DNA from 4 places in the Streptomyces sp. NPDC022552 genome. Region 2 is predicted to be linked to each of the others. Evidence: riboswitches for the same ligand, from Rfam matches in the RefSeq annotation. Region 2 holds a riboswitch; each other region holds the start of a gene.
What was found. Region 2 has a riboswitch for cyclic di-AMP ahead of ACZ3OF_RS19950 (transglycosylase family protein). Riboswitches for the same ligand answer to the same signal wherever they lie in the genome.

Region 1 (5,434 bases), on a different contig from region 2:
TCGTCCGCACGAGCAGTCCGCTCTTCTTCACCTCCGCCCGTGCCTTTCTGGACCGCTATCCGCGGCTGGCGCCCCATCGGCACGGCTTCGATGCCACGGCGGCCGCGTTCCTGCCGCTGGTCGACGAGGGGCAGCCGCTCGGCGCCCTGGGCGTCTTCTACGACGACCGCTCCGTCTTCACCCTGGCGGACCACACCCTGATGAACGCCTGGGCCAAGGCGGTCGCCCGGGCGGTGCACCGGGTGCTGGCGCTCGACCGGTCGCGTGAGATCGCCGCCGGTCTGCAGAACGCGATGCTGCCGCGCCGGATCCCGGCGACGCCCGGGGGCCGGATCGCGGTGCGCTACCGGACGGCCCGGCAGGGGGTACGGGTCGGTGGTGACTGGTACGACGCGGTGATACTGCCCGACGGCGGTCTGGGGCTCGCGATCGGTGACGTGCAGGGGCACGACATCGAGGCCGCGGCGCTCATGGGGCAGGTGCGCGTCGCCATGACCGCGTACGCGGCGGAGGGCCATGGGTGCGACAGCGTGCTGGGGAAGGCGTCGGCGTTCCTCGCGGACCTGGACGCCGACCGCTTCGCCACCTGCCAGTACCTGCGGGTCGTACTGGATACGGGAGAGGTCCACGCGGCGAACGCGGGTCATCCGCCGCCGCTGCTGCGCCACGCGGACGGCACCGTCGCGTGCCTGCCCCTCGCGGGCGGCCCGCCGCTGGGCCTCCCCGCCGCCTGGGGGCTCGCCTCGTACCCGTACACGACGGCCCGGCTGGCGCCGGGCGAGACGCTGCTGCTCTACTCCGACGGACTGGTCGAGAAACCGGGTGAGGACTTCGATCTCGGGCTTTCCCGGCTGGCCGCCGCCTTCTCGGACGGACCGACCGATCTGGAGGAGCTGGCCGACCACCTGCTCGGCTCCCTCACGGACGGACCACACGCCGAGGACGACGCGGCACTGCTGATGCTGCGCCGGGACGCCGCCGGCCCCCTCGCCTAGAAGCGGTCGCTGCATCGTGCCGTTCGTCGCATTGGTTCGCTTCGGGACCAATCAGATCGCCACCACCCGAGGCCCTTCGTAAGTTCACCCAAGAATTACCGCACGGAGGTATACCTTTAAGCTCGCCTCCCTCATTCTGTCCACCGTGTGCCATGGGGGCACGCGGTGACACGAGAGGCGGGGCATGACTCCCATCAGCCGCAGGGGATTCGTCGGGATCGGGGCAGGGCTCGTGGCGGGTGCGACGCTGCCCACGGGCACGGCGTCGGCCGCCGCCTCCGCCGCGACCGGCACCATCACCGACGTCAAGCACGTCGTGATCCTCATGCAGGAGAACCGCAGCTTCGACCACTACTTCGGCAGACTGCGCGGTGTCCGCGGCTTCGGCGACCGGGCGGCGGGGAACATCCCGGGCGGCTGGGGCATGTTCCACCAGCCCAACTGGGGTGGCCGGCAGTACCCGTGGAAGCTGAGCGCCACCCCGCCGGCAGGCGGTGTCGACGGGGAGACCCTCGCGCAGTGCAACGGGGACCTGCCGCACAGCTGGACCTCGCAGCACGCGGCATGGAACAAGGGCCGGATGGACAACTGGGTCACGGGTGTCGGCAACACCCGCACCCTCGGTTATCTCGACCGCGGCGACATCCCCTTCCATTACGCCCTCGCCGACAACTACACCGTCTGCGACGCGTACTTCTGCTCGGCGCTCAGCGCCACGGGCCCGAACCGCACCTTCCTCTGGAGCGGCAGGATCGACGCCTCCAGCAAGGACGGCGGCGAGGAGTCCGGGCTCACCTGGGAGACGTACGCCGAGGCGCTCCAGCGGGCCGGTGTGAACTGGAAGGTCTACCAGAACGCCCAGGACAACTACGGCGACAACGGCCTCGCGTACTTCAAGAAGTTCACCGACGCCCGGCCGGGCGACCCGTTGCACGACCGCGGCATGGGCTCCGTGCCGAAGGTCACCGGCTCCACCCCGGACGACATAGCCGCCGCGATCCGCGCCGACGCCGTCGCCGGAACCCTGCCGCAGGTCTCCTGGGTGGTGGCGAGCGAGGCGTTCTCCGAGCACCCCTACGCCCCGCCCGGCGACGGCGCGCACTTCGTCGATCTCGTCTACCGTGCGCTCGCCGCGAACCCCGAGGTCTTCGACTCGACCGTGCTGTTCCTCAACTACGACGAGAACGACGGGTTCTTCGACCATGTGCCGCCGCCGGTCGCTCCGCCCGGAACGCCCGGCGAGTACATCGACGGCGTGCCGATCGGTCTGGGCTTCCGTGTCCCCATGCTCGTCATGTCGCCCTGGACGCGCGGCGGTTGGGTGAGCTCCGAGGTCTTCGACCACACCTCCGTCCTGCGCTTCATGGAGACCTGGACGGCCGCCATCGGAACCCCCGCCACCTGCCCGAACATCAGCGCGTGGCGGCGGAAGGTCACCGGCGACCTGACGGGCGTCTTCGACTTCGCGCGACCGGTGTACGGAGTTCCCTCCGGCCTGCCCTCCACCGCCAAGGTCATCGGGCAGTCCACCTGCGGCCCGCTGCCGAACCCGGTGCCGCAGGACAACGCCCTGCCCGCGCAGGAGTCCGGCACCCGTCCGGCGCGCGCCGTGCCGTACCAGGTCAACGGCAACCTCGACCGGTTCGAGTTCGGTGCGGCGGGCAAGATCCTCGCCTGGTTCTCGATGACGAACCGGGGCGCGCAGGCGAAGCGGGCCGCGCACTTCACGATCCACCCGCACCAGCACCGGGACACGGCGGCCTGGCAGTACACGGTCGACCCGGGCACGACGTCCACGGACTACTTCAACATCGGGCTCGGGTCCGGGTCGGGCAAGTACGACATCTCGATGATGGGCCCCAACCGCTTCCTGCGCCGTTTCATCGGTGACGCGTCGAAGGCGGGCAAGGCGATCGAGGTGGCGGCGAGGTTCGCGACCGAGCCGGGCACCGGGAAGACGGCGGTCTACTTCAGGATGACCAACACCTCGGCCGGCCCCGTGACCTTCACGATCCGCTCGAACGCCTACCGCACGGACGGGCCGTGGACGTACCCGGTCCCGGCGAACTCCTCGCGCGAGGACTTCTTCAACGCCGTGGCGTACAGCGACGGCTGGTACGACTTCACGATCACGGCCGACATCGACGGCACCTGGTCGCGCCGTTACACCGGTCACATCGAGACCGGCGCCCCGAGCACCACAGGCTGACGTACCCCACTACTTCCCACCAAAAGGGGCACAAGGGCATTTTCATGCCCTTGTGCCCCTTTTCTCTACTCAGCTGAATTTACCGGTATGACCGTTTTGACTACCGGGGTGACAGGAATCACGCGATCGGGACGCAACCCTTCCGGACGGACCCCTTCCCCTTGCGCCCCAAGGAAGTTCGGTGCTGCCGCGGCTGCGGGGAACTCATTTCTGAATTTCCTGTTCATTTCGCATCCATGCCCAGCCTTGTTCCGTCCGACATTTCTCGCCTACGGTCACCTCGACCCGGACGGATCGCCGAATCCTGCCACCGTCCGAAAAGACCAACCATTCACCCGTCGGCAGGAGCGGGGGACCCAGTTTTTTCGCCGGCCCGGATTTCCGGAGCGGCTTGGGGTGAAGCCGCACGCGTGCGGCCGGGCAGCTCCAGCCCGAACCCGACAGCTCACCCCGCAGGCGCCGGAGAGGAATCCTTCATGCCCGCTCACGGTAAGCACCGGCGCCCCAAGCGACGTCCCCTCAGCCGCGGTATCGCCCTCGCGAGTACGGGTGGAGCCGCGCTGGCCCTCCCCCTCGTCGCGACGGCCGGCGCGCACGCGGCGCCGAACGCGGCGCACACCGTCGCGCCCGTCCAGAAGACCGCCTTCACCAGCCCGGCGAAGATCGCGGAATCGGTTCCCGCCGCAGGGAATTCCGCCCCCAAGATCTATACCGTCGTCGGCGGTGACTCCCTTTCCGTGATCGCACACGAACAGGGCGTGCGAGGCGGCTGGAAGGCCCTGTACCAGGCGAATCGCAAGGCCGTCGGTGACAATCCGTCACTTATTCACCCGGGTCTGGAACTCTCGCTGACCGGGAAGCCCGCGGCCGCCGAGAAGCAGAAGTCCTCGGCCCGTACGACGAGCACGGACCGCGCGGACCGCTCGCAGCAGCGGAGCGCCGCTCCCGGCGCCGCCGCGACCAAGACCCCCGCCAAGGCCGCCCCGGCGAAGGCCCCCGCCGCCGCCCCGGCCAAGGCCGCTCCTGCCGCCGCCAAGAGCTACACCAACGACCTGGACGGCTGGATCCGCGAGTCCCTCGACGTCCTGCAGAAGTACGGCATCCCCGGTTCGTACGAGGGCATCCACCGCAACATCATGCGCGAGTCCTCGGGCAACCCGCAGGCGATCAACCTCTGGGACTCCAACGCCGTCAAGGGCACCCCGTCCAAGGGCCTCCTGCAGGTGATCGAACCGACCTTCCTGGCCTACCACGTGCCCGGTACGTCCATGGACCTCTTCGACCCGGTCGCCAACATCACCGCGGCCTGCAACTACGCCGCGGACCGCTACGGCTCCATCGACAACGTCAACGGACCGTACTGACAGTCGCTCCGGTGACGGGCGCTCAGCCACGAGCGCTCCGGAAGTGGTCGGCGAACCAGCCCGCGGCGAGTTCGCCGACCTCTTCCAGCGTGCCCGGCTCCTCGAAGAGGTGCCCGGCACCGTCGACGACGACGAGCCGGTTCTCGCAGGTGAGCCGCGCCTGCGCCGCCTCGTTCAGCTCCCGTACGAGCGGATCGCGACCCCCCACGATCAGCAGCGTCGGGGCGCGCACCTGCGCGAGGCGCGCCCCCGCGAGGTCCGGGCGGCCGCCGCGCGAGACGACGGCGGACACGTCGGACAGCGGGTCGGCGGCGGCCCAGAGGGCGGCCGCGGCGCCCGTGCTGGCGCCGAAGTAGCCGATCCGCAGCCCGTCGAGGCCCGGCCGGCCCGCCAGCCAGTGCGTGGCCCTGGCCAGCCGGCCGGCCAGCAGCTCCGTGTCGAACACGTTGTCCCGGTCGTCGGCCTCCTCCTCGGTGAGCAGGTCGAACAGGAGCGTTCCGAGGCCGGCGCGGTTCAGGCTCTCCGCGACGGCCCGGTTACGGGGGCTGTGCCGGCTGCTGCCGCTGCCGTGGGCGAACAGCACGATCCCCGCGGCGCCGTCGGGCACCACCAGATGGCCCGCGACCCGCGCCTCCCCCGCCGGGATGCGCACCTCCGGGTCCTGGTCGTCCGTGCCGCGCCCGGCGTGGTGGCGCTCCAGACAGGCGACGACCTCCTCGTCCGGTGTCTGCGAGAAGTCCTCGTAGAACTGGCCGATCGCGTAGAAGACCGCCGGTTCGTGGACGCTGATGGTCTCGTCCGCCTCCCTGCCGATCCGCTCCGGCCAGTCGCTCGGCGCGACCGGCACCGCGAGGACGATCCGCGCG
Region 2 (5,434 bases):
GCGGTGGTCGCGTCCCAGATGGGCGAGGTACTCCGGCAGCCCGGGGTCCTCCAGGTGGGTCACGACATGGGTGAGCGCGGCGAAGAGCCGGTTGCGCTGCGCCCGCATGTCCTCGGGGAAGAGCTCGCGGACGCCCGGGTTGTGCCAGAACAGATGGGAGTAGAAGAAGGTGACGGCATGTTCGGCCCGCCGCTCGACGACGGCGAACGTGCTTCTGAGTAACTGGGCATCCACGCGGGAGAATCTAGGCCACGCGCCTTCACAGGACGATCACATCTGGGGGACCGGTCGGCCCGGAGGCCGGCGCGACGCCGACCTTGTACCGTCTCAGGGTGAGTACGCCCCCCGCCCAGCCCCCCGCTCCCGACCTCTTCACCTGGGAGTTCGCGACCGATCCGTACCCCGCCTACGCCTGGCTGCGCGAGCACGCGCCCGTGCACCGGGCGAAGCTGCCCAGCGGGGTCGAGGCCTGGCTGGTGACGCGGTACGCGGACGCCCGGCAGGCCCTCGCCGACCAGCGGCTGTCGAAGAACCCGGCGCACCACGACGAGCCCGCGCACGCCAAGGGGAAGACGGGGATCCCGGGGGAGCGCAAGGCCGAGCTGATGACACATCTGCTCAATATCGACCCACCCGACCACACCCGGCTGCGGCGGCTGGTCTCCAAGGCGTTCACCCCGCGCCGGGTCGCCGAGTTCGCTCCCCGGGTGCAGGAGCTGACGGACCGGCTGATCGACTCCTTCGCGGCGAAGGGCGAGGCCGACCTCATCCACGAGTTCGCCTTCCCGCTGCCCATCTACGCGATCTGCGACCTGCTGGGCGTACCGCCCGAGGACCAGGACGACTTCCGGGACTGGGCCGGGATGATGATCCGGCACGGCGGAGGGCCGCGCGGCGGGGTGGCACGGTCGGTCAAGAAGATGCGCGGATATCTGGCGGAGCTGATCCACCGCAAGCGGCTCGATCCCGGCGACGACCTGATCTCGGGGCTCATCAAGGCCTCCGACCACGGCGAGCACCTCACCGAGAACGAGGCCGCCGCGATGGCCTTCATCCTGCTCTTCGCCGGTTTCGAGACGACGGTCAACCTGGTGGGCAACGGGGTCTACGCCCTGCTGCGCAATCCCGGTCAGCGCGAGCGGCTCCAGGCCTCGCTCGCGGCGGGGGAGCGCGGACTCCTGGAGACCGGTGTGGAGGAGCTGCTGCGATACGACGGCCCGGTGGAGCTGGCGACCTGGCGGTACGCCATGGAGCCGCTGACGATCGGCGGGCAGGAGATCCCGGCGGGCGACCCGGTCCTCGTGGTGCTGGCCGCCGCCGACCGGGACCCGGCGCGCTTCGACGAGCCGGACACGCTCGATCTGTCCCGGCGCGACAACCAGCACCTCGGCTACGGGCACGGCATCCACTACTGCATCGGCGCACCGCTCGCCCGGCTCGAAGGGCAGATCGCGCTCGCGACGCTGCTGACTCGCCTGCCGGACCTACGACTTGCCGCGGATCCGGCCGATCTGCGGTGGCGCGGAGGGCTCATCATGCGGGGATTGCGCACGCTTCCGGTCGAGTTCTCCCCTTTGGGTGGCTGACGGATCGTCAAGACTGTGACTTTCGCGTGATCTCCGCTGCATCGACTTGTTACTGACGTTCGAATGCCGCTACGTTCACCGTCACCTCAGCAGTCACGCGAAAGGCCCTCCCCATGCGCTCCGGGAACGGACGACACCGCAGACCCCGCCAGGCCCCCGCCATCGTTGTCGCCGCAGGCGTGACGGGATCGGCCTTGGCGCTTCCCCTCCTCGGCGCGGGCTCGGCGTCCGCCGCCGACGCCGCCACCTGGGACCGGGTCGCCGAGTGCGAGTCGGGCGGCCTGTGGAGCGCCCACTTCGGCAACGGGCTCTACGGCGGACTCCAGTTCACCCAGGAGAGCTGGGAGCGGCACGGCGGCCTCGCGTACGCGACCAGTGCGGACCTCGCCAGCCGCGCCCAGCAGATCGCGGTGGCGGAGAAGGCGTTCGCCGCGGGCGACACGCAGTGGGCCACCTGCGCCCCGATCGCCGGGCTGACGAACGACGGCGCCACGCCCGATGTCGACCCGGGCCCGGCCGTGAAGCCGGCGGAGCCCACGGGTCCCCTCCCGGAGTCGAACCGGACCGCGGGCCTTCCGGCCGGATCCGAGACGGCGTCCCCCGAGGCCGACATCCCCGAGACCACCTCGCGGGGGAACGACAGGTCGACCGCGACGCCCGAGACGTCCGGCACGCCCACCGCGCCGACCGCTCCGTCGAGCCCGGGCACCGGGAAGCACCGCGGTGACGCAGCCCCGGAGGAGTCGGTCAATCCGGGCAAGGGTGGCGAAAAGGGTCGGCATGCCTCGCCGACCGATTCCCCGACCGACGCGCCGACTGACATCCCGGCACCTGGCGCGGACGCCGGTGCGGATGCGGCAGATCAGGGCAACCAGGGCAGTAAGGGCAACCCGGACAACACGGCTGCTCAGGACATCGCTGACGCGATCGGTGAATACACCGTCAAGCCGGGCGACAACCTCTCGGTGATCGCCCAGCAGAACGAACTCCCGGGCGGCTGGGGCGCCCTCTATGACGCCAACCGCTCGACGGTGGGTGCCGATCCGGACCTCATCCTCCCTGGCCAGAGCCTCGACCTCAGCCTCGGGTCGACCGCGAACCAGGGATAGTTCGGGGCCGTATGTCCGGTTCTGCGCCAGTGAGACATGGGTCTCTTTGTCTCAACTGGCGCTTCCCGTCCGCAAACTCTGCTTCCGTCACCTCTCACCTGCGTAAATACCCTTCGTCCCGAGGCAAGTAGGGATGATTTGTCCGACCTGGGCCTCTTTGAACTTCCCCCGGGTCTGTGTCTACGGTCAGGACCGCTCGCCACCGCGGGCCCCGTCGACCGAATCGCCGAATCCTGCCGTCGGCCGATGGGAACAGTCGTCGCGTCAAGCGCCGTAGGCAGGAGCGGGGGACCCAAGGTAAGTGCCGCCCCCGGCCGTTGAGACAGACGGCCGACGGACCGGCTTGGGGTGAAGCCGCGCGCAAGGTCGCGCGGCCGGGCAACTCACATGGCCCGAACCCGACAGCTCACCTCGCAGGCGTCGGTGAGGAGAAGTTCCATGCTGTTTTCCACCAAGGGCAAACACCGTCGTCCCTCCAAGGCCACCCGCGCCGTCGCCCTCGCCGGTGTCGCCGGTGTCGCCGTCGCCGCCCCGCTGATGACCGCCGGGTCCGCCTCGGCCGCCACGGCCTCCGAGTGGGACACCGTCGCCCAGTGCGAGTCCGGTGGCAACTGGTCCATCAACACCGGCAACGGCTACTACGGCGGCCTGCAGTTCTCCGCCTCCACCTGGGCCGCCTACGGTGGCACCGCGTACGCCGCGACCGCCGACCAGGCCTCGAAGTCGCAGCAGATCACCATCGCCGAGAAGGTCCTCGCCGGCCAGGGCAAGGGTGCCTGGCCGAGCTGTGGTGTCGGCCTCTCCAGCGCCGCCTACACCGGCGGTGCCGCCGAGACCGCGCCGGCCGCCCCGAAGCAGCAGGAGCGTCAGGCCGAGCAGCCGACGACCCGCAGCGAGACGCGGACCGCCCCGAAGAAGGCCGAGTCCAAGAAGACCGTCACCACCCCGACCGGCAAGAAGGTCAAGAAGGGTGACGGCGAGTACAAGGTCGTCGCCGGTGACACTCTGAGCACCATCGCCGCCGCCCACGACGTCAAGGGCGGCTGGGCGAAGCTCTTCGAGCTCAACAAGGACGTCGTCGAGGACGCCGACCTGATCTACCCGGGCCAGCAGCTTCACCTGAAGTGAGCCCCGCGGCTCGCGTGAGTCCGGCGGCTCACGCGAGTCCGACGACCCTCCCGCGGTGACCACCCCGGTCCGGAGCGTTCTTCCCCCGTACGCTCCGGGCCGGGGTTCCGCGTTCCCGGAGCCAGGGGCCCTGTCAGGCCGGGGTGAGGGCCCCGGCGACGGCCCGGCGGCGGCCCGGAAAGAGGACCGCTCGGGGTTACCGCCGAGTAGTTCTGGGGGTCTTTGGCCCCAGATGCATGCCCTTGGGTCCTTTTTCGTCCCAGGGGGCGGGCGCCCGGCCGACGGGAGCCCTGGAGCCGGTTAGGCTCTTGTCGCAAGGCCAAAGCGACCCTGCACCGCAAGCGTCACATCTAGCGTCACATCCCAGAAGGAGATGCTCGTGCCGTCCATCGACGTCGTCGTAGCCCGGGAAATCCTGGACTCCCGAGGCAACCCCACGGTCGAGGTCGAGGTCGGCCTCGACGACGGCAGCACCGGCCGTGCTGCTGTTCCGTCCGGTGCCTCCACCGGTGCCTTCGAGGCCATTGAGCTCCGTGACGGAGACAAGAACCGCTACCAGGGCAAGGGCGTCGAGAAGGCCGTCCTCGCCGTGATCGAGCAGATCGGCCCGGAGCTCGTCGGCTACGACGCCACCGAGCAGCGCCTCATCGACCAGGCCATGTTCGACCTGGACGCCACGGACAACAAGGCCTCCCTCGGCGCCAACGCCATCCTCGGTGTCTCCCTCGCCGTCGCGCACGCCGCGTCCGAGGCCTCCGACCTCCCGCTCTTCCGCTACCTCGGCGGCCCGAACGCGCACCTGCTGCCCGTTCCGATGATGAACATCCTGAACGGCGGCTCGCACGCCGACTCCAACGTGGACATCCAGGAGTTCATGATCGCGCCGATCGGCGCGGAGTCCTTCTCCGAGGCCCTGCGCTGGGGCACCGAGGTCTACCACACCCTCAAGTCCGTCCTGAAGACCAAGGGCCTGTCCACCGGCCTCGGCGACGAGGGCGGCTTCGCCCCGAACCTGGACTCCAACCGTGAGGCGCTCGACCTCATCCTGGAGGCCATCAAGCAGGCCGGTTACGTCCCGGGCAAGGACATCGCGCTCGCGCTCGACGTCGCCGCGTCCGAGTTCTACAAGGACGGCTCGTACGAGTTCGAGGGCAAGTCCCGCTCGGCCGCCGAGATGACCGAGTACTACGAGGAGCTCGTCTCCGCGTACCCGCTGGTCTCCATCGAGGACCCGCTGTTCGAGGACGACTGGGCCGGCTGGAAGGTCCTCACCGACAAGCTGGGCTCCAAGGTCCAGATCGTCGGCGACGACCTGTTCGTCACCAACCCGGAGCGCCTGGCCCGCGGCATCGAGGACGGCGCCGCCAACGCCCTGCTCGTCAAGGTCAACCAGATCGGTTCGCTGACCGAGACCCTGGACGCCGTCGAGCTGGCCCAGCGCAACGGCTTCAAGTGCATGATGTCGCACCGCTCCGGTGAGACCGAGGACGTCACCATCGCCGACCTCGCCGTCGCCACCAACTGCGGCCAGATCAAGACCGGCGCCCCGGCCCGCTCCGAGCGCGTCGCCAAGTACAACCAGCTCCTGCGCATCGAGGAGATCCTCGACGA
Region 3 (5,434 bases), on a different contig from region 2:
CTGGAGTACGCCGACCCGGACCGGGACATCTCGCTCTACATCAACTCACCCGGCGGTTCGGTCAGCGCCATGGCCGCGATCTACGACACGATGCAGATCGTCACCTGCGACGTGGAGACCACCTGCCTCGGGCAGGCCGCCTCGACCGCCGCCGTGCTGCTCGCGGCGGGCGCGCCCGGGAAGCGGCTCGCGCTGCCCGGCGCCCGGGTCGTGCTCCAGCAGCCCACGACGGACGAGCCGTTGCAGGGACAGCCGAGCGATCTCGACATCCAGGCAAGGGAATTGATCCGGCTCCGCGCGATGCTGGCCGGCATCCTGGTCACCCACACCGGGCAGAGCCGCGAGCGGATCGACGCCGACATCGACCGCGTCACCGTCCTCGACGCACCGGCCGCCACCGCGTACGGCCTGGTGGACCACGTGATCCAGAACCGCGGGGCGTCGGGCGGCGCCGGGGCCCGGTGAGCCGGACATGGTTCCCGAGCTGCCACCCCTGCCCGCCCTGACGCGTGCCGAGGGCGAGTTCATCGACGCCTATCTCGAAGTCGTCGACCTGCTGGGACGGATCAATCCATCCAAGGGATCGCATACGTATGGGGCGCTGCGCGCGGCACAGGCCCTGGTGGGGAAGGCGAACGCCCTGCGCGACGCGCTGACGGTGATGCATGTCCGCGGTGAGAGCGAGGTCCACGCGGAGACATTGACCCGCGCGCTGCGGCTGTTGGACGGGGAGCGCCGGGCGCGCCGGGTCACCGTGCCGGAGAAACCGGCGAGTTGACATATCCCCGTGTCGTGTCGAGGTCCACTCGGAGCAGCGGAGCCGCAGAATCGCTCCCCCGTTCGGCGTAGTCGACGAATCGACATATGTGTGGGGTGAGTTGCACAACAGGTGTACGCATCTGGCGGAATCGGGCCACTCCACCCCTGGTCCGGGACTCGTCGGCCAAACCTCCGAAGATCACGAAACCTGCCTGTCCACTCGAATGGATCAGTCGTGAGGAGCCTCACATAACGCCGTTTCGACTCGGATTTCGCCCTGGTTGTGGGTCAAGATCCCTCACGACGACAAGCCCCCGCCACCGCGGCGGGGCGGTCCGGGCGGACGCCGAGTCCTGCCGCTGTCCCGGATGTCTGGTCGACAGGAGTGGATCGGCAGGAGTGGAGGACCCGAGCAGTACGGGACGGCCGCCCAGTGAGGGCCGTTCCTCGGGGTGAAGCCGCAGCCGCGGCCGGGCAACTTCGCCAGCCCGAACCCGACAGGTCATCCTTCACAGGCGGCTGACGAAGGGTTGCGCATGAGTGCGCAGATTCATGTCCCGTCCATGCTGTCCCGGGCCGGAGCCGTCTCGGCTCTCACCCTCGCCGCCCTCGGCGGCACGATGCTGGCGCCAGGCGCCGCACCGGAGGCCCAGGCCGCGACGTCGCACGCCGGCAAGGCGCTGAACATCGCCGCCTCCAAGAAGGGATCGCCCTACAAGTACGGAGCGTCCGGACCGACCAGGTTCGACTGCTCGGGGCTCACGCTCTACTCGTACAAGAAGGCGGGCAAGTCGCTGCCTCGTACCGCGCAGCAGCAGTACAACAAGACCCGGCACATCTCGGCCTCCAGCCGGCAGAAGGGGGACCTGGTCTTCTTCCACTCGGGTGGAAGGGTCTACCACGTGGGGATCTATGCGGGTAGCGGCAAGATCTGGCACTCGCCCAAGACCGGCTCCTGGGTGAAGCTCGACAAGATCTGGTCGTCCAAGGTGTATTACGGCCGGGTCCGCTGACGCCGCGCCGAAGCCGACGCGCCGTGTTGTGATGTGAGCTGACGCGGCGGGTGGGTGCGGTGGCGCCGCCGCACCCCTCGCCCTCGGCACCCTGGGGACACGAGCGCTTCACCCCGAGGGGGGCGCGCCTGCCGCCCGCTCCCCCACCGCCTCGGCCGAGCGTCATCACTCGTCCGGGCTACCCACCCCGCCCGGCCGCGCGGCGGGTTCGTGCCGGCTAGGAGCCGGCGGGCTGAGCGGCGAGCGCCTGGTGCGGCGCGGCGGTCCAGGGAAGGTTGATCCAGACCGTCTTGCCGCCCTCGCTGGTCGGCGTGACGGAGAGCCGACCCCCGGCCTCGGCCGTCAGGAAACGGATGATGACCATCCCCCGGCCGTTGTCCTGCTGCACCGCCGCCGGGAGCCGCTTGGGCCAGCGGGGGTGGCTGTCGGTGACGCCGATGTGGAGCTGCTCCTCGCGCTCCAGCCGGACGTCGACGGTGAAGGTGGGCGACTGCCCGAAGGTGTGCTGGACGGCGTTGGTGGCCAGTTCGGAGACGATGAGCCGGACGGTGTCGGCGGTGTCGCCGGCCTCCGCGAGCCCCCAGCCGGTCAGGACGTCGGCGACGTATCTTCGGGCGGCGGAGACCGAGGCGGGATCGCTCGGCAGAGTGACGGTTGCTTCCTGGTGGTCTGCCATGGCGACGCTGTCCCTTTCCCACCGGGCCCGGCCCGGATTGCGCTACGCGTCAGAGTGCCACCGATCGTGGCGCCCCGTATGGCGATCCACCAAGATATGTGCATATTTGTCGCTCGAAGCGGTGAACTCTGCTACGAGAGACCGTATTTGGGCTGCGCTCAGTGGGCCGGAGGTGCTGTCCTCACGATCGTGGCGACGGCCTGCTCGATCTGCGCGTCCGTCAGATCCGCGCGGGCGGTGAGCCGCAGCCGGGAGACGCCGTCCGGGACGGACGGCGGGCGGAAGCAGCCGACGACGAGCCCCTGGTCACGGCAGTCCGCCGCCCACCGCAGCGCGGCCTCGGGCGAGGGCGCGCGGACGGAGACGACGGCCGCCTCCGGACGTACGGCGGTCAGTCCGGCCGCGGTGAGCAGCCGGTGCAGCGTGGTGGCGACTGTCCGCGCGCGTTCGGCGAGGCCGGGGTCGCCCTCGATCAGCCGCAGGCTCGCCAGGGCGGCGCCCGCGGCGGCCGGGGCGAGACCGGTGTCGAAGATGAACGTACGGGCCGCGTTGACCAGGTGCTCGATCACCCGGGCGGGGCCGAGGACGGCTCCGCCCTGGCTGCCGAGCGACTTGGAGAGCGTGACGGTGGCGACGACGTCCGGGTCGCCCGCGAGCCCGGCGGCGTGCAGCCCGCCCCGCCCGCCGTCCCCGAGCACGCCCAGACCGTGGGCGTCGTCCACGACGAGCCCGGCGCCGTGGGCACGGCAGGCGTCGGCCAGCCCGGCCAGCGGGGCCTGGTCGCCGTCCACGGAGAAGACGGAGTCGGAGACCACGAGGGCCCGGCGGCCCGGGTGGGCCTGGAGGGTCTTGCGTACCGCCTCCGGGTCGGCGTGCGGGACCACGGCCGTCTCGGCGCGAGAGAGCCGGCAGCCGTCGACGATCGAGGCGTGGTTGCCCGCGTCGGAGACGATCAGCGCGTCACGGCCGCTCAGCGCGGTGAGGGCGGCGAGGTTGGCGGTGTAGCCGGAGGAGAAGACGAGGGCCGCCTCGAAGCCGCAGAAGGCGGCGAGTTCGCGCTCCAGGCCGGTGTGCAGCCGGGTGGTGCCGGTGACGAGCCGCGAACCGGTGGACCCGGCGCCCCAGCGGCGGGCCGCCTCGGCCGCCGCCTCCGTGACCTCCGGGAGGCGGGTCAGTCCGAGGTAGTCGTTGCTCGCCAGGTCGAGCAGCTCCGACTCGGCCTCCCGTGGCCGGAGCGTACGGACGAGCCCCGCCTCCGCGCGGCGGCGCGCCTCCGCGTCGGTCCAGTCGAACGGCGTCCGGCGGGTGTCCTCGTCCCGGTGCATGGGGCAGATCCTTTTGTAGGCAGCGCACAGACCCTAACCCTCCGTGCCCGGGGACAGGGTGTGGCCATGCACACACCTCAAACCGGCTCGTTTGTTCAGATCCTCCTTGGCCGCGAGGTGTGCCGTAGGCGAGGATCAGCCCTTATGGACCTGCTGAACACGCTGGTGGACAAGGGGCTGCGGCGCGAGCTGCCGAGCCGTGAAGAAGCGCTCGCCGTACTGGCGACCTCCGACGACGAACTGCTCGATGTGGTGGCCGCGGCGGGCAAGGTGCGCCGTCAGTGGTTCGGGCGGCGCGTGAAGCTGAACTATCTGGTCAATCTGAAGTCGGGGCTGTGTCCCGAGGACTGCTCGTACTGTTCCCAGCGGCTCGGCTCGACGGCCGGGATCCTCAAGTACAGCTGGCTGAAGCCGGACGAGGCGTCGCAGGCGGCCGCCGCCGGTGTCGCGGGCGGGGCGAAGCGGGTCTGCCTGGTGGCGAGCGGCCGCGGGCCGACGGACCGGGACGTGGACCGCGTCGGCAAGACCATCGAGGCGATCAAGGAGCAGAACGAGGGCGTCGAGGTCTGCGCGTGCCTCGGCCTGCTCTCCGACGGCCAGGCGGAGCGGCTGCGCGCGGCGGGCGCCGACGCGTACAACCACAACCTGAACACGTCCGAGGGGACGTACGGCGAGATCACCACCACCCACACGTACCAGGACCGGGTGGACACCGTGCAGAAGGCGCACGCCGCCGGCCTGTCGGCGTGCTCCGGACTGATCGCGGGCATGGGCGAGAGCGACGAGGACCTGGTCGACGTCGTCTACGCGCTGCGCGAGCTGGACTCGGACTCGGTGCCGGTGAACTTCCTGATCCCGTTCGAGGGCACACCGCTCGCGAAGGAGTGGAACCTCACCCCGCAGCGGTGTCTGCGGATCCTCGCGATGGTGCGGTTCGTCTGCCCGGACGTGGAGGTCCGGATCGCGGGCGGGCGCGAGGTGCACCTGCGCTCGATGCAGCCGCTCGCGCTGAACATCGCGAACTCGATCTTCCTCGGCGACTACCTGACCAGCGAGGGCCAGGCCGGCAAGGCGGACCTCGACATGATCGCGGACGCGGGCTTCGAGGTGGAGGGCGCGGGCACGACGACGCTGCCCAAGCACCGCGCGGACGCGCTCGCGGAGGCGGGTGCCGCTGCGGCCGGCGGCTGCGGCTCCACGGCGTCGGCGGGCGGGGGCTGCGGCTCGCACGCCGAGGCGGGTGGCGGCTGCGGTTCGCATGCCGAGGCGGGTGGCGGCTGCGGGCCGTGCGGCGGCCACGCGCCGGTCGCCGGGACGGCCCCGGAGGCGGGCCCGGAGTCCGAGAGCGCCGCCGAGGGCGTGCCGGGGGCGCGTACGGACCTGGTGGCGGTACGCCGTCGCGGCGCCGGGACGGAGCTCGCGCCGAATGCGTAACGACGAACTGCTCGCCCTGGACCGGGCGCACGTCTGGCATCCGTACGGCCCCATGCCGGGCCGTACGGATCCGATGGTCGTCGCGTCCGCGTCCGGGGTGCGGCTCCAGCTCGCCGAACCCGTCCACGGACAGGGCGAGTTGATCGACGGCATGTCCTCGTGGTGGTCCGCGATCCACGGCTACAACCACCCCGTGCTCAACGAGGCGGCGCACGGTCAGCTGGACC
Region 4 (5,434 bases), on a different contig from region 2:
CGCCGCGCTCGCCCTGGCGCAGCTGGGCTACCAGGTGAAGGAGATGCTCGGCGGCTTCGAGTACTGGGTCCGCGAGGGCTTCCCGTACGAGACGTGGGAGGGCCCCGGGAAGAAGGAGGCGGACCCGCTCACGGCGCCGGTCGACGCCGAGGACTGCGGCTGCTGAGAACGCCGCGGGAAAACCGATTAGGGGATCGGCTCACCATGCCGTAAGGTCATATTCACCGACGCGGGGTGGAGCAGCTCGGTAGCTCGCTGGGCTCATAACCCAGAGGTCGCAGGTTCAAATCCTGTCCCCGCTACTCAGTAGCAACGAAGGCCCGGATCCAGTCACTGGATCCGGGCCTTCGTCGTGTCCGGGGGTCCGGGCCGTCGGGCTTGACCTTTACGCAACGTCAAGATTTAGCGTTTTCCTCATGGAGTGGTCGATCCAGGAGATCGCCAAGAAGGCCGGCACCACCAGCCGCACTCTCCGGCACTACGGAGAGCGCGGACTGCTGGAGCCGAGCCGGATCGGCGCCAACGGTTACCGGTACTACGACCAGGCGGCGCTCGTGCGGCTGCAACGCATCCTGCTGCTGCGCGAGCTCGGGCTCTCCCTGCCCGCCATCGCCGAGGTCCTGGAGGGTCAGCGGGACACGCCGGCCGCCCTGCGCACCCATCTGCTGCTCCTCGAACAGGAGCGGGAGCGGATCGGGCGGCAGATCGAGGCGGTGCGGACCACTCTCCACAAGACGGAGAACGGAGAAGAACTCATGGCGGAAGAAGTGTTCGACGGATTCGATCACACGCAGTACGAGGAGGAGGTCACCGAGCGCTGGGGCCGCGACGCGTACGAGAAGGGCGACCGCTGGTGGCGCTCGCTCAGCGCCCAGGAGAAGCAGGCGTTCATGGACGAGCAGGCCGGCATCGCCCGTGACTTCGGGCAGGCGGCACGGGACGGCCTCGCCGCCGACAGCGACGAGGTCCAGGCGATCGCGCGTCGCCACGTCGCATGGCTGTCGACCACCACGACGCCGACGAAGGAGTACGTGATCGGCCTCGGCCAGATGTACGTCGACGACCCGCGCTTCGGTCAGAACTACGACCAGCACGGCGAGGGCACCGTCCTTCTCGTCCGGGACGCGATGGCCGTCTACGCGGAGCGCAACCTGTGAGCGGCCGGCCCCGGGGTCTGCCCTGCTGAGGTAACCCACTTGGCCGAGCGAAGGTCGCCGCGCGGCGCGGCGCCCGGCACCCTGGGGTGGGCGCGGTACGGTCCGTCGCCGTGTACGGACCGGGCAGGAGAGCACAGGTGGGGCAGGGGAGCGGGAACGGGAAGGGAAACGGGAACGGGAGCAGCGCTGACGGGAACAGCGGGAACGGGAACGGGAGCCCTCGGGCGCGTGCCGAGCGGACCCGCCGGTTCCTCCGCGCCCTGCCCCCGCTGGTGATCCTCGGCGGGGTCGTCTTCGACCTCTCCACCCCGCCCGCGTACACGGCCGCCCCGATGTTCTCGGCCGCGCCGCTCCTCGCCGCCCCGTTCTTCTCCATGCTGACGACGCTGCTCACGGGCATCGCCGCGATCCTCGCCGGCGTCGGGCTGCACCTCTACAACGGCACCTCCAGCGAAGTCCCGTCCCTCACGGAGACGTTGACCGTCATCACGGTCTCCGCCCTCGCCCTGCTGGTCAACCGGGTCGTACTGCGCAGCGGGGAGCGGCTCGCCTCGGCGCGCGTGATCGCGGAGACCGCGCAGAAGGCCGTCCTGCCGACGCCCGCCGAGCGGATCGGCGGGCTGCACGTCGCCGCCCGCTACGAGGCCGCGCAGGCGGACGCGTTCATCGGCGGTGACCTGTTCGCCGTCCAGGACACGCCGTACGGGGTACGGCTCGTGGTCGGCGACGTCCGGGGCAAGGGGCTCGACGCGGTCGAGGCGGTCGCCATCGTGATCGGCGCCTTCCGGGAGGCGGCCGAACAGGAGGCGACGCTCGAGGGCGTCGCGCAGCGGCTGGAGCGGGCCCTGGCCCGGGAGGGCACGCGCCGCTCCAGCCTCGACGCCATCGAGGGGTTCACCACCGCCGTCCTGGCCGAGATCCCGCGCGGGGACGGGCACGTACGGGTGGTGAACCGCGGCCACCCCGAGCCGCTGCTGCTGTACGCGGACGGGGGCCTCGCCCACCTCGAACCGACCGAGCCCGCCCTGCCGCTCGGCATGGGGGAGCTGGCCGCCTGGCCGGACCGGGCCGACGAGGTTCCGTACCCCCCGGGCGCCACGCTGCTCCTCTACACCGACGGGCTCTCCGAGGCGCGCGACGCCTCGGGGGCCTTCTACGATCCGGCCGAGCGGCTCGCCGGGCGGATCTTCCCGGGGCCAGAGGAGCTGCTCGACGCGCTGGTCGACGACGTCCGCCGGTACACGGGCGGAGGCTCCACGGACGACATGGCGCTGCTCGCGGTGAGCCGGCCTGCGGTCGGGCAGCCGGAGCGGCGCAGGACGATGCCCGTGGTGCCGTGACCATCCGTAGTGGAGAGGTACCGCTGAGATAACAATTGACGCACCATCAGTTCAGGGGGCTCGGCAAAGGTCCGTACTGAAGCGGGATCAAATCGGGCTGTACCAGTTCAATCTCGTTAATGATCAAGCGGAACAGCTTGGAATCCGGCCCTCGTGTCTATTAACGTTCGATAACGCAGCGCGGTCGTCCCAGCCGTCGTAAGAGACGGCACCGTGCGCACGCGCCGAATCTCGAAAGGGAACCGGGGAACCACTACTTGGGGTGAATCGGGCACCGTCGCACTCGTGCGACACCGCCCGTAGGAGACCTTCCTGCTCCGAACCCGTCAGCTAACCCGGTAGGCGAGAAGGAAGGAAAGGAGTACGCCTCCGTGGCGTCCAACACCCCTGCTCCCGAGGGTCTTTCTGACGGGTTCAACGCGTTCGGCGCCCCGGGCGCCGCCGGGACGGACGACGACGCCGCGACGTGGGGGGAGTGGAACCCCACCGAGGACTCCCTTCGCCAGCAGGCCCGTTCGGGCGGCCGTCACCGTGTCGTGAAGCAGCGCTCCGGATTCGCCCGCTCCTCCACCGTCCTCGGTGTCGGTGTCATCGCGGCCGTCGGCGCGGGCGGCATGGCGACCGCCAAGGACAAGCCCCCCGTCTCGATATCCCTCCCCGACCTCAACCTGCCGGACGCCTCCGAGCTGCCCGGTGTCGGCGAGCTGATCTCCGGCGAGGACGGTACGGACTCCGGGACGAACAACCCGCAGCCGCTCACGGCCACCCTGGCGCTCCCGGCCGACAGCACCCAGAAGGCCGAGGGCTCCCCGGCCGCCTCGACGGCGGACGCCGGTGAGGCGCTGCGCGCCCGCATCATGCAGCAGGCCGAGCAGCAGCAGGCCTCCGCCGACGCCGACCAGAAGGCCGCGGCGGAGAAGGCGGCCGCCGAGAAGGCGGCGGCCGAGGCTGCGGCGAAGGCGGACGCGGCGGAGAAGGCCGCGGCCGAGGAGAAGCGGAAGGCCGAGGAGGCCGCCGCGGCGAAGGCCGAGGCCGAGCGCCTCGCGAAGCTCGCCGCGAGCTACTCGCTGCCCACGTCCTCGTACACCCTCACCTCCACGTACGGCCAGTCCGGCTCCATGTGGTCCTCCGGGCAGCACACCGGCCTCGACTTCGCGGCGCCCACCGGCACCCCGGTCAAGGCCGTGCACGGCGGCACGATCAAGTCGGCGGGCTGGTCCGGCTCGTACGGCTACCGGATCGTCCTGGAGCTGGAGGACGGTACGGAGGTCTGGTACGCACACCTGTCCTCGATGACGGCGAGCGTCGGCCAGTCCGTGGGCACCGGTGACACCATCGGCCGCGTGGGCGCGACCGGCAACGTGACCGGGCCGCACCTGCACCTGGAGGTCCACACCCCGGGCGGCGCGGGCGTCGACCCGGCGGCCTGGCTGGCGGGCAAGGGCATCTCGGTCTGACCCCACGCGCCGGACACGCGAAGGCTCCACGCGCTCGTTCCCACGGCTTCGGCAGTCCTGGCGGCGTCCCCCCGACGCCAGGGCTGTCGGAATACCCGTACGGCGGTGGGTGTTCGAGCCTCGCATGACCTCTCTTCGCCCGCTGGGCAGCTCCGACCTGCACGTCTTCCCCCTGGCGCTGGGCGGCAACGTCTTCGGCTGGTCCGCCGACCAGGCGCAGTCCCTCGCCGTCCTCGACGCCTACACCGCCGCCGGCGGCAACTTCGTCGACACCGCCGACATGTACTCCCACTGGGCCGAGGGCAACCAGGGCGGCGAGTCCGAGACGCTCATCGGCAAGTGGCTGGCCACCCGCGGCAACCGCTCCGACATCGTCCTCGCCACCAAGGGCGGCGCCCACCCCCAGTACAAGGGCCTCTCCGCGACCACCATCAAGGCCGCGGCGGAGGAGTCGCTGCGCAGGCTCGGCACGGACTACATCGACCTGTACTACACGCACTTCGACGACACCTCCGTCCCGGTCGAGGAGATCGTCACCGCGCTCGACCAGCTGGTGAGGGACGGCAAGGTGCGGGCCGTCGCCGCCTCCAACATCGCCCCCGAGCGGCTCCAGGCCTCCCTCGACTTCGCCGAGGCCGAGGGGCTCGCCCGCTACGTCGCCCTGCAGCCGCACTACAACCTGCTCTCGCGCGACACGTACGAGGGCGAGCTGATGGCCACCACCGAGCGGGCCGGGCTCGCGGCCGTTCCGTACTTCGCGCTGGCGTCCGGCTTCCTCACGGGCAAGTACCGCCCGGGGAAGACCGTCGACAGCGTCCGCGCCGAGGGCGCCGCCGCGCACGCCGAGACCGAGCGGGGCCGGCGGATCCTGGCCGCGCTGGACACCGTGGCCGAGGCGCACGGCGCGGAGGTCGCCACCGTCGCCCTGGCGTGGCTCGCGTCCCGGCCGACCGTCGCCGCGCCGATCGCCTCGGCCCGTACGGTCGAGCAGCTCCCGGCCCTGGTCGCGGTCGCGGACCTGCGACTGACCGACGCCGAACTGGCGCTCCTGACGGAGGCCTCCGCCGCTCAGGAGCCTGCCGGGAGGGGCGCCTAGCTGCGGTACGGGTTGTAGCCGCCGTAGTCGAGGTACTGCGGCGGCGCCCACACCCGGCCCGTCGCCCGCGCCGCGTACGTCAGGGCGGGCGACGCGACCGCCTTGCGCTGCCAGAGGTGGTGGAGCAGTTCCTGCTCGCGCGCGGTGAACTCCGGTCCCGCCGCGCCGCGCTGCGCGCGATGGCGCAGGAACGCGAGGGTCGTCGCGAACGCCTCGTACTCCCCGACCGCGGCGGCGGCCGGCTTGCCGTACGTACGGCGGGCGAAGTCACGGGCCACGGAGCGGGCCCGCATCGAGGAGAGCGCGAGCGGCTCCGCGGGCGAGAGCCAGCCGGCCGCCGCGTACGCCGGGAGCTGCCCGGATATCGTGCGCAGTTCGCGCTGT

Region 1: it holds a riboswitch for cyclic di-AMP, as region 2 does, so the genes downstream of both, ACZ3OF_RS25015 (transglycosylase SLT domain-containing protein) here and ACZ3OF_RS19950 (transglycosylase family protein) in region 2, are expected to answer to the same signal.
Region 3: it holds a riboswitch for cyclic di-AMP, as region 2 does, so the genes downstream of both, ACZ3OF_RS15005 (C40 family peptidase) here and ACZ3OF_RS19950 (transglycosylase family protein) in region 2, are expected to answer to the same signal.
Region 4: it holds a riboswitch for cyclic di-AMP, as region 2 does, so the genes downstream of both, ACZ3OF_RS15620 (M23 family metallopeptidase) here and ACZ3OF_RS19950 (transglycosylase family protein) in region 2, are expected to answer to the same signal.

What each region holds. Positions count from the first base shown of each region.
Region 1 covers NZ_JBVHGJ010000010.1:157,509-162,942, forward strand. The annotation lists gene ACZ3OF_RS25005 (PP2C family protein-serine/threonine phosphatase) at 1-995, shown strand, start outside; gene ACZ3OF_RS25010 (phosphocholine-specific phospholipase C) at 1,180-3,204, shown strand; cyclic di-AMP (ydaO/yuaA leader) riboswitch at 3,527-3,678, shown strand; gene ACZ3OF_RS25015 (transglycosylase SLT domain-containing protein) at 3,681-4,568, shown strand; gene ACZ3OF_RS25020 (phosphoribosyltransferase family protein) at 4,591-5,434, opposite strand, start outside.
Region 2 covers NZ_JBVHGJ010000007.1:59,606-65,039, reverse strand. The annotation lists gene ACZ3OF_RS19965 (globin domain-containing protein) at 1-234, opposite strand, end outside; gene ACZ3OF_RS19960 (cytochrome P450 family protein) at 333-1,586, shown strand; gene ACZ3OF_RS19955 (transglycosylase family protein) at 1,781-2,695, shown strand; cyclic di-AMP (ydaO/yuaA leader) riboswitch at 2,955-3,130, shown strand; gene ACZ3OF_RS19950 (transglycosylase family protein) at 3,134-3,823, shown strand; gene eno (phosphopyruvate hydratase) at 4,197-5,434, shown strand, end outside.
Region 3 covers NZ_JBVHGJ010000004.1:436,882-442,315, forward strand. The annotation lists gene ACZ3OF_RS14995 (ClpP family protease) at 1-465, shown strand, start outside; gene ACZ3OF_RS15000 (hypothetical protein) at 473-778, shown strand; cyclic di-AMP (ydaO/yuaA leader) riboswitch at 1,119-1,292, shown strand; gene ACZ3OF_RS15005 (C40 family peptidase) at 1,296-1,772, shown strand; gene ACZ3OF_RS15010 (ATP-binding protein) at 1,990-2,448, opposite strand; gene ACZ3OF_RS15015 (8-amino-7-oxononanoate synthase) at 2,607-3,773, opposite strand; gene bioB (biotin synthase BioB) at 3,918-5,207, shown strand; gene ACZ3OF_RS15025 (adenosylmethionine--8-amino-7-oxononanoate transaminase) at 5,200-5,434, shown strand, end outside.
Region 4 covers NZ_JBVHGJ010000005.1:19,789-25,222, reverse strand. The annotation lists gene ACZ3OF_RS15640 (rhodanese-like domain-containing protein) at 1-166, shown strand, start outside; tRNA gene ACZ3OF_RS15635 (tRNA-Met) at 229-302, shown strand; gene ACZ3OF_RS15630 (MerR family transcriptional regulator) at 417-1,157, shown strand; gene ACZ3OF_RS15625 (PP2C family protein-serine/threonine phosphatase) at 1,418-2,497, shown strand; cyclic di-AMP (ydaO/yuaA leader) riboswitch at 2,710-2,857, shown strand; gene ACZ3OF_RS15620 (M23 family metallopeptidase) at 2,869-3,954, shown strand; gene ACZ3OF_RS15615 (aldo/keto reductase) at 4,079-5,050, shown strand; gene ACZ3OF_RS15610 (PrsW family intramembrane metalloprotease) at 5,047-5,434, opposite strand, start outside.